DNA from 2 places in the Clostridium sp. AM42-4 genome. Region 1 is predicted to be linked to the other one. Evidence: riboswitches for the same ligand, from Rfam matches in the RefSeq annotation. Region 1 holds a riboswitch; the other holds the start of a gene.
What was found. Region 1 has a riboswitch for thiamine pyrophosphate ahead of DW922_RS09695 (TenA family protein). Riboswitches for the same ligand answer to the same signal wherever they lie in the genome.
Positions count from the first base shown of each region.

Region 2: linked by a shared signal. The riboswitch ahead of thiW (energy coupling factor transporter S component ThiW) and the one ahead of DW922_RS09695 (TenA family protein) in region 1 are both predicted to bind thiamine pyrophosphate.

Region 1 is NZ_QUIK01000010.1:80,571-85,971, forward strand. It holds gene DW922_RS09665 (adenylosuccinate lyase) at 1-35, shown strand, start outside; gene DW922_RS09670 (DUF4313 domain-containing protein) at 32-1,126, shown strand; gene DW922_RS09675 (hypothetical protein) at 1,123-1,446, shown strand; gene DW922_RS09680 (DUF4313 domain-containing protein) at 1,573-2,280, shown strand; gene DW922_RS09690 (hypothetical protein) at 2,307-2,963, shown strand; TPP riboswitch at 3,350-3,449, shown strand; TPP riboswitch at 3,510-3,607, shown strand; gene DW922_RS09695 (TenA family protein) at 3,674-4,348, shown strand; gene thiD (bifunctional hydroxymethylpyrimidine kinase/phosphomethylpyrimidine kinase) at 4,345-5,148, shown strand; gene thiE (thiamine phosphate synthase) at 5,160-5,401, shown strand, end outside.
Region 2 is NZ_QUIK01000008.1:43,732-49,132, forward strand. It holds gene DW922_RS07925 (ABC transporter ATP-binding protein) at 1-525, shown strand, start outside; gene DW922_RS07930 (ABC transporter permease) at 525-1,256, shown strand; gene DW922_RS07935 (hypothetical protein) at 1,278-1,853, shown strand; gene thiE (thiamine phosphate synthase) at 1,919-2,548, opposite strand; gene DW922_RS07945 (hydroxyethylthiazole kinase) at 2,630-3,592, opposite strand; gene thiW (energy coupling factor transporter S component ThiW) at 3,516-4,109, opposite strand; TPP riboswitch at 4,560-4,663, opposite strand; gene DW922_RS07955 (MATE family efflux transporter) at 4,803-5,401, opposite strand, start outside.

The DNA of each region.
Region 1 (5,401 bases):
ATGTAGCAACTATACACAAGGAGGATGCAAAATGAAAATTCATGAAGATCGTTCTCATATGAATATTGATACCAGATGGTTTGAAAAAGGCTATGCCAAAGAAGACGTCCACTCCCTGCGCCTGCAGTCCCTATGCACCGAAGCAGAGGCAGCAGCCAACAAACAGTTTTATGACAGCCACACCCGCGAAGAATGGGAGCAGTATATCCGTCAGGCAAGTTTTGAGAGCAGCGCAGCAATGAAACCCGTCATGGAAGCCATCGCACAGGACTTTGTCTGCTACCAGTATGACGAAAATATCCCTGTGTCCTATGGCAGCGACCGATGGGATCTGTACTTCTGGTGTAATCCCTTTAACGGCGCCGCAGACGCATCCGAACGGGATTTCTCGTATTTCACGCTGACCTTTAACGAGCGTCAGACGCTGGAGAAACGAAGAAAAGTCTGTCAACAGGTGCTGGAGCTCCTATGCTCACGCTTTCAGGAGCATCCCCATCTCCATGTAGCCGTACAGTGTTCCATATGGTTTGACCATCCGAAGATCCACGATGCGGTGGAGCGCGCAAAGCCCCGTCTGCATGGCCTGCGCTGTATTCAGGACCAAAAAGAAGGAAAGCTGCTCCTGCAGGACGGTACCCTGCTCTTCAGGCCAAAATACGCAAAGAAATATACCCGCACGCTGAGCCAGAGCCAGATTTTGTCCCTTAGTTGGGAACTGGGCGTAGAGGACGGAGAGCCTGATACCGATGCTGCACCTGTTACCTTGCCTTACAAGAAATTTGGTGCCACGCACCCCATCCAGCTGCAGGTGACTTCCTACCTGAATGGAAACCTTGCCATACAAATGGTGACATGGGAAAGCGGTGACCCGGAACCCTGGGCGACTCTCACCGTCAACCTGCCCGGCCAACGGCAAAAAGACCATGCCTTTATCGACACCAATGCCGATTCGGAATTTCCCACCTGGCTCGTCCGACATGGTCTGGCTATCCCAACCGGTCGCACCATGCAGAGTGGGTTCTGCACCTATCCTGAATATCGTTTTCGTGCCAACCGGCTACAGGAGCTGGACCCGGAAGGGTATGCAGGCTACCTGAAAAACTTTGAAAGGCGGTGCAGTGCATGAAATATAAGGCAGTTTATGATGTACTGAATGAAAGGCGGCAGGCTACCCCCGGTTTCTGTTACCATGACCGCAGCGGCTGGCGTGCTTACCCCCAGACCTACATGACCATGCAGTACCCTTTATGGATTATTGCTGAAGATGCTGCCACGGGCAGGCGTCTGTGGATCACCCAGGAGGGCACCCGATTTAGCATTTCCATTCGAAGGATGGATGAACAGAGGCGTAACTATGGCCCTACCTATCGCATTACTTGTGAAAACAGGACAAAGCTGGCTCAGGTTCTGCGCTATCAGTTCGAGTCAAAGACTTTGGCTGTGTAGCTGACGATGACCAGAGAGGAACTGCATTCCTCTCCCTGCTCCGGTTTCCTTGTCCAGAACACACTAAGAAGCACCGGCAATCTGCATTTTTGCAGGCGTCCGGTGCTTCTTTGGAGGAAAACGCTTATGAATACTCTCGCATTTACGCTGGGCGAACACCGAGCCCAGCTTACTTTGAAAATCAGTACATATCCCAACGGCAATCTCGCCATCAAGCTTTATGAAAAGGATCATGGCATCCTGATTTTGTGGGAAACCCTTACCACCAACTTAACCGGAATCCGGCCCGACCACTGCGCTTTCATCAATATAAAAGCCGCAGACGGACTTTTTCCGGCCTGGCTGTCAGACAATCACCTTGCGGAACCCACTGGACAAATTCTTGAATCGGATGGCTGTCTTTACCCTGAATACCTGTTTTATGGCAAAGAACTGGATGCCCTGGATCATGAGGGGCACACCCTCTACATCCGGCATCAGAAAGGCGAACTGGGGTGCCACTTTGAGCGGCTGTATATTGCCCTGCGCAGACTGGCGCGGGAAATCAACGGGTTCAGCTACACCGATTACAGCGGCTGGCGGTGTCTGGATGGGAGTTCCTCCACCCTGCCCCTCTGGATTGAGGCATCTGATCCTTCTCATGGCCGCAAATTCATCTTCACACAGAAAGGTCCCGCACTCCAGACTATCATCCGCTATGCCGATGGTACGGAGAAGCAGTGCATCTATCGGCGCAAAGAGGACATGGCAGGCGATCTGATGACCATGTTCCAGGATGAGCTGCGTGTTTACCCTCCCTGGTCTGAAGACCGAAGGAAACGGTACGAATATTAAACACGATAAAATAGGAGGACATCATCATGAAGATCCGTATCTATCCCAAATCCCTGTTGGAAACCATGTGGCAGCAGGACAAACTGCTGTTTACCCCAGAGGCGGAGCAACCACCCCTGTGTCTTCGGTGTGGTCAGCCGCTGGATTGCAGGCTGGTCATCAACGCCCTGAGCCGCTATGCAGATGTCCATATCTGCGAGGCGTGCGGTATGGATGAAGCCCTGCGTGATGCCAACCGTTGCCCACTCCCTCTAACAGAATGGGCAGCTGTCAAAAACGGTTTGAGCCAGCAGCAGACCGACTTTGAAAATCCGTTGCTGACTACTTCCTGCACCTTTGAAGATCTGTTTCAGCAGGGCTCCCGTCCTGCCAGCGAGATAGCCTATTCCCGTTCTGATTATGACGGATGGAAATGGTGGACCACCTGGCATCAGTGCCAAAAGGATACGCCTGTTCTGGAAGTTGCCCGTGAAATTGATGCTTTCCAGAATGCGCTGTTCCAACTGCCGGAGTTTCTGAATTTGGATACCCTGACACGGTTCTGCCGAGGGTACGCCCAGCCCACCAGCGAGCCCACCGAATTCAATTTGTATTCGGAAACTGCCCACTTTTATATCTGGCTGCGGTTAGTCACCCGGCATCGAGATTATAATGCCTATGTGCATTACTATCTGAAAGGTTAAAAATTTACAACGCACCGGATACAGTATGCCTATCGGCTCTGTATTCGGTGCGTTTTTCTCTCTTTATATACCGCACCATAATCATATCCAAAATATTTATGAAAAATTAGATGCCACAAATTCTATTGAGGGATAAAACAAAGCTATTATTTTAGGATACATTAGCCCCTTACTGTAACCCAGTGATAAAAAACGTCGGCGAAAAGGTGTCAAATCCTCCACATCTGTCTCTCCTTTTTTGTCCGTTTTCCCGCATTTAGAACCTCGTTTTGAGGGGAACAGGATAACTTTATCTAGCCGACCATGCGGAAAAACCTTTGATTTCCGTGGACTTTTACCGTCCTAAATGCGTAGACTTGACTTTTGGGGACTTTCTAACTATAATGATATTCAAGCAGGGGGACTACCTTGTAGTTGAGAAGGTTAAAACCTGACCCTTTGAACCTGTTGGCTAATACCAACGCAGGGAGCTAAAGAATACAGATTCGTATTTTTTGGACATTCTCTGTTTTGGGAATGTCCTTTTTTAATTGAATAAGATATGATATGTGTTTGCGAGGGAACTGAACAAGTTGAAAAAGGTAAGACCTGACCTCTGGACCTGTCGGCTAATACCGGCGTAGGGAAGCAATTTCTTACGCTCGTATTGCGTCTGAAAGAGCTTCTAATTGTTTTAGAGGCTCTATTTTTTTATCTTAGGAGGATCAAACATGGCATTTATGAAAGACATCTTAACCCACAACATTCCCATTTGGGAAGAATGTGCAGCTACCCCATTTGTGCAGGAAGTGCAAACTGGAAAGCTACCTCTTGAAAAATTCAAAAGATATATGATTCAGGATAGTATCTATCTGAAAAACTATGCCCGTATATACGGCAAGGCAATTTTTCATGCTGATACATTAAGAGAAATTCAGCTTTACTATTCCATGCTGAATTTTGTAAATGATACGGAATCAGAAGTGCGCCTGGATTATCTAAAGCAATTTTGCATGACGGATAATGATATTGAACTGATCGCTCCTCTGCCTGAAAATCAAAATTACATTGATTTCATGTTTGAGATTGCGTCACATGGAAAGAATGAAGAAATTTTAATGGCGGTTCTTCCCTGTATGCTAAGTTACAGCTATATATTCCGAAAATTGGCGGCTGTTCCTACAAGCAGACAGTCAAGATATTGGGACTTTATCAAAGATTATGCGGATGAACAATATGCAGAAAGCTGCAAAGAATGGTCTGCTTTTGCAGAGCATAAATGTGCCGGGTTATCAGTAGCAAATAAAAAGTATCTGGCTGATATTTTTGAAAAAGCAAGTTTGTTAGAGCTTGCTTTTTGGAAGATGGCCTATCGGAACGAGAGAATGGAGGAAAATGCAAAATGAAAAAAGTATTGTCCATTGCCGGATCAGATTGCAGCGGAGGTGCAGGTATTCAGGCTGATTTGAAAACTTTTTCTGCTCACGGCGTATTTGGAATGAGTGTTATTGTTTCTGTTGTTGCAGAGAACACCAGCCGCGTTATCGACATCCAAGATATTACCCCGGATATGATTGCAAAACAGATTGATGCCGTGTTTGAAGATATTGAAGTGAACGCAGTAAAGATTGGTATGCTTTCTACGCCAGAATGTATGAAAGCAGTGGCAATGAAACTATTACAATATAAGCCACAAAATATTGTAATCGACCCGGTTATGTATGCCAAAAATGGCTGCCCATTGATGAATCCTGCGGCGGTTTCCACCTTGATAGACACTGTAATTCCACTGGCCGATGTGCTTACTCCAAATATTCCAGAGGCAGAGAAAATAGCGGATATGCAGATTTCCACAGTTTCAGATATGGAGGCTGCCGCAAGAAAAATATATGCCATGGGTTGTAAGGCGATTGTTGTCAAGGGCGGACATCATATAGGAAATGCCGTTGATGTCCTATTTGATGGAGAAAATTTCCACCACTTTGAAACAGCCCGCATTGATACGAAAAATACTCATGGGACAGGCTGTACCTTTTCTTCTGCAATCGCTTCCCAGCTTGCAAAGGGAAAAAGTATTCCGCTTGCTGTCGAAGCGGCAAAGGCTTATGTCACAACGGCAATCGAACACTCCCTTGCGATTGGAAAAGGCTGTGGCCCGACGCACCATTTCTACGAATTGTATCAGCATGGTTTATCTAAAGAATAGGCAGGTGCAAAATGAACTTTGATTATACACTTTATCTTGTTACTGATCGTCAACTAATGAGCTGCGATAGCCTGACAGAAGCGGTGGAACAGGCAATTTTAGGAGGCTGCACAATGATACAACTCCGAGAAAAAGAATTGCCTTCATTGGAATTTTATAATCAGGCGGTTGCCGTGAAACAGGTTACGGAGAGATACCATATTCCCCTTATCATAAACGACCGGATAGATATTGCAATGGCTGTGCAGGCTGC
Region 2 (5,401 bases), on a different contig from region 1:
AAAATCCGGGAACGTACCGAGGAGCTGTTAGAGTTCTGTGGTCTGATCGATTACCGCCGCCGGACCGTGCGTAAGCTTTCCGGCGGAATGAAACGGAAGCTCATGGTTTGCCGCGCCCTTCTGACAGAACCGGAAATTCTGCTTTTGGACGAACCGACTGCCGGTATGGACGCCCTGGCACGGCGGCAGATGTGGAACCTGTTAAAAAAGCTGAACCAGCAAAATCTGACTATTCTTTTGACAACACACTATATGGAAGAAGCTGAGACGCTGTGTGACCGGGTCGGATTTATGTGTAACGGAACACTCGGTGAAACAGATGCACCTGCCAATATGATCGGAGCGCTTGGGCGCTATACCGTAGATGAAGCTGCAGAAGGCGGCATCACAAACCATTATTTTCAGGGAAAGGAGGATGCAATCCACTATCTGTCCGCTTCCAGCACGGAGGCTTCCTTGCGCAGCACAACGCTGGAAGATGTTTTTCTGGAAAAGATCGGGCAGCAGCTGGAACGCAGATCATAATGGGAATTATAACCGTACTATGGGAAAAATGGGTAGAATTCCGCCGCGATTTCTATAAGATCACATTAGCCGCCATGATCGCACCTCTTCTTTATATTCTGGTGTTCGGCTTAGGCATCCAGACGATGTCGCATGGCCAGTCCTATCTGAACTTCCTGATCCCCGGCGTTGTTGCACTGACCACAATGAACGGAAGCTTCAATGCGATCGCACAGAATTTAAACGTCCAGCGCCTGTATGAGAAGGCGTTTGACCAGGTCATGATCTCGCCTACCCCGCTATGGCAATTCATTGCAGGACAGATCATCGGCGGAAGCCTGCGTGGTCTTTATGCGGGAATGGTCATCATTCTTCTGGTCCTTCCGATCGGAACGGGATTATGCTTTAATGGCTGGTCGTTCCTGTTTATGTTTTTAAATGGGGCGGTGTTTTCCACCATTGGAGTTGTGGTTTCTTTCTACGCCAAAAACCACGCGGATGTCCCGCGCTTTTCCAACTATGTCATTATGCCGATGGCATACCTTTGCAATACCTTTTTCTCGGCACAGAATATGCCTGACGGGATCCGCCAGGTGATCGAATATCTGCCATTGTCGCAGACCAGTGCTGCACTGCGCTGCATTGCCAACCATGAACCGTTTTCTTATCAGGGCATCGGCATTTTGCTTCTGTATCTGGTATGCTTTTCCTGTGCAGCATCATGGTTTCTGTATAAAAAGAAAAACCTGTAATATAAAAAGGAGCCGTTTCTTATGAAATCGATACCGATACACCAAATGTTCCGGAAAGCAGTTCTCATCCCTCTGTTTTCTATTGCATTTTTGTCTGGCACCCCTTATGCCACAGCGGCTCAGACATCACTTTCACCCAAAGCAGAGCTTGCAGACGGAGAATATGCCATTGAGCTGAGCATGACAGGAGGAAGCGGAAAAGCATCCGTTCAGAGCCCGACACTACTCACGGTGGCAGATGGAACTGCTTACCTCTCCATCACCTGGAGCAGCCCAAACTACGATTATATGATCGTAAATGAACAGAAAATCTTAAACGACAGCAAAAAGGGGACGAATTCACATTTTACAATTCCAGTTCCAGATCTCACCAGAGAACTGGATGTCATTGCTGACACACTGGCTATGGGCACGCCATATGAGATTCCGTATCAGCTACAGCTTTATCCAGATTCCATAAAATCAAAAAGCACCCTCCCGCAGGAAGGTGCCAAACGTGTTTTACTTACAGCCGCCGCTATGATCGTCGGTGGCGGAATCCTGAATCATGTGGTTCAGGAACGCCGGAAGCAGGACTATACCGGGAAACGGCGTTAAACTGTTAAGTTACTCATAAGTAAAGTAGCGGTATCCTTACTCCCAAACCAGAAATAGGAACATCGCTACAGCTGCTTTACTGCCTGTAAAAGATCCGCAACTGCTTTTTGCGGGTCTTTTGCTTTCATGATCGCGGATACAACCGCAATTCCGTCTGCCCCGCTTCCGGCCAGAATTCCCATGTTCTCCAAATTCAGCCCGCCGATCGCTACTACCGGAATCGGAACTGCCTTACAGATATCCGACAAGGTCGAAACTGCAGTCAGCACGGTCGTTACCTTGGTTGTGGTCGGGTAGATTGCCCCGACACCAAGGTAATCTGCGCCATCCTCATAAGCTTTCTTTGCTGCTTCTACTGTTTTTGCGGTTGCACCAACAATTTTATCCGGTCCAAGTAAGCGACGTACCTCAGCGACAGGCAGGTCAGAGGCTCCTACATGGACACCTGCTGCACCACATGCCATAGCCACATCGGCACGGTCATCGATGATCAGCGGAACCTGATATCGATCGGTGATTTTCTTGATCTTGCAGGCCTTTTCCAGATAGTCACGCCCTCCTGTATTTTTTTCTCGAAGCTGCACCAGTGTTACGCCGCCCTTGCAGGCCTCTTCCACCGTATATAAGAGAGATTCCTCTGTATGATAGGTACTGTCTGTCACAAGATACAGACTCAGATCCAGATTTTTTGTCATAAGGTTTGCCTCTTTTCTGTTTTCTCTGTTTTCTTTTTAATGATTTTTCCAAGAACTGCATTCTACAGTTTCCTGTGAAAATCAAAACGCATGCTGTCGTATTCTTGCTTCTGACAGAAGCTGATCTTCCCCCAGAGCATAAATTTCATCGAGCAGGTTTACCTGAAAGCTTCCTGGCCCGCGGGAAATCCCGGAAGCATGTTCCCCAGCAATTCCCATGGTAGCTGCTGCAAGAAGTGCTGCTGTTGTTCCAGTCCCGGCAGGATTTCCTGTATTTCTGGAAGAACCATTGTCCTGAGAGCCAGCCATTTTGATGTCTTTGCTCTCACGATTTTCCCGGACCACGGATTTTCTGCTATTTCCTGGAAGATAAGCCGCTGTAAGTGCGCCTACCATACAGCCGGTACCCGTGATCCCAGATAAGCTGGCATTTCCATTTGAAACAAGAAATACATCCTGGCTATCTGCGATCAGGTCCTGCTTTCCGGTTGCCATAACTGTACAGCCAAGGTGAAACGCAAGTGTCCTCGCTGTACGGCAATACCAGTCCTCGTTTGCATCGGAAAGTGCATCCTGGACTCCTGCATCTATTCCGGTCCCGTGAAAAGGAAGCTCTGCAACAGCCAGAATCTCAGAAATATTCCCCTTGATCACAGAAAATACTCCGTTTTCCAGCAATTGCTTCGCGTAATCACGGCGAAGGCTGCTGCAGGTAACCCCGACTAGATCTAACAGTACTGGAATATGGCGCTGGTTTGCTTCTGTAAGCGAAGCTTTCATGGATTCCATCCGTGCATCCGTGATATTTCCAAGATTCAGCATCAGCGCAGAAGAAACCGCCGTGATCTCTCTTACTTCTGCCGGATGCTCTGCCATGATCGGTCTTCCCCCTGCCGCCAGTATGATATTGGCACAGTCATGGATAGAAATCGGATTGGTAATGCAATGGATCAGAGGTGCCGTTTCTTTAATATACCTTCGAATCTCCAGCATGCCCTGCAGCTGCATGGACTGTTTCAGTTTTCTTTCTTCCGTTTCTGTCATAAACCTTTGCTCCCAGACTCTCTTGAAATTTTGCCAGCATTCCGGTCTGGCTCAATGCCTTCAGGAATACATAAGCTGCGATGCCTCCCATGATCGTTGCGGAAATAAACATCGGGGTATAATAGAAGGCGTTCAGACCATCGCGTCCCATAATAAACGCCATGACCGGATAAGATACCAGGGATCCAATGATTCCGGTACCAAAAATTTCACCAAATACTGCACAGATGATTTTTCCCTTCGATGCACGGTAAAATACACCAGATAAAAACGCTCCAAATACCGCACCCGTCAGTGCTAACGGCGGAATGCCCATAAACATCATACGGATCACACCGATCATACAGGCGCAGAGAAGGGAATACCACGGTCCCATAAATACAGAACAGGTAATATTGATCAGATGCGCAGTCGGGCACATTCCCTCAATCCGTAAGATCGGTGAAATTACGACTCCGATTGCTACCATCATAGCTAAAAATACCATGCGAAACGTTTTCATTCTTTGTTTTTCCATTTGTTTGTCCTCCTGTTTTTTCCAGAATCCTGCCGCCAGAGCCAGATTCCAAAGAAACAGGTCAGATAGCGGCAGGTAGTGTACGGTATGACTCACGTTCTGCATCATTATGCGAAATGTGAATAAGACAGTATACTAATTCTTGTTCGGTCGAAGTTTACTTACTTCCTCTCACTCCGAAAACACGGATTCCCATCGCTATATAAACTCCTTCTGCCAGACTGCAGGGCGCTCCCCCTCCAGTCTACTTTTCCTGCAAAATATGATTCTGTTCCTGTTCATGCGTTGCACAAACACACTTTCAGGATTTCCAGCTGACAGAGACGTCTCCCCTGCATCTGGAGCTTTTGCAGTGCATCCGGATACTAGTTTCTATAATCATTATATTTCATAGGACGCACTTTCCTATGAAACAAAAAAATGCGCCTTCAGGAAATTGCCCGAAGACGCACACTTCTATTCCTTGCTTCCCTCCGTTGGCATTACCCAAATCAGGTACGGTCGAAGATCGATCTTCCTCTCAGCCTGTCTCACAGACTCCCGCGCTTTTTCTCTTTTAACGTAAGTAAGCATAACACAGAGACTTGACCCTGTCAACTGTATTGTCGTTATGTTACCGTTGTGTCACCATTGTGTTACTGTTCACAGGTAGGTATTTTCTGAACTGAAAATCCCGTATAGTACAGTTATAGTTTATAGCTTCCGGATACCGTTCAGCGTCAAAAACATGGTTGTTAATTCTGCACATGGAAATGCCATCCATACCCCATTCATGCCAAATACAGCAGAAAGGAGGAAAGCAAACGCAAGGATTGCAACAAACCCACGGGATACAGAAGCTGCAAACGCCCAGCGTGCTGACTCTACGGCACTTAGGATATTGGTTCCGACAATATTAACTCCGGCAAACAAAAAACCGGTAAAATAAATCTTTAATCCCTGTCTTGCAAGAGCTGCCAGCTCTGCACTTTGTTCCTGGTTAAAAATTCCAGCCATCGGTTCTGACCAGAGCTGTACGGTCACAATAAGCAAGCAGGCGACACATAAAGCTGTTTTAATTGCAAGACGGATCACGGTTCTCAGGCTTTCTTTATCGCCAAGTCCATAGAAACGGCTGAGCAGCGGCTGGGAGCCCTGCGCGATTCCATTGAATAATGCAACTGCCACAAGCGAGAAATTTGCAACGACTCCATACGCTGCAACCCCGATATTACCCGAAAGCCGGAGAATGATGGTATTAAATGCCATTGTGATGACACCGGAGGATATTTCCCCTACAAAGGCAGAGATAC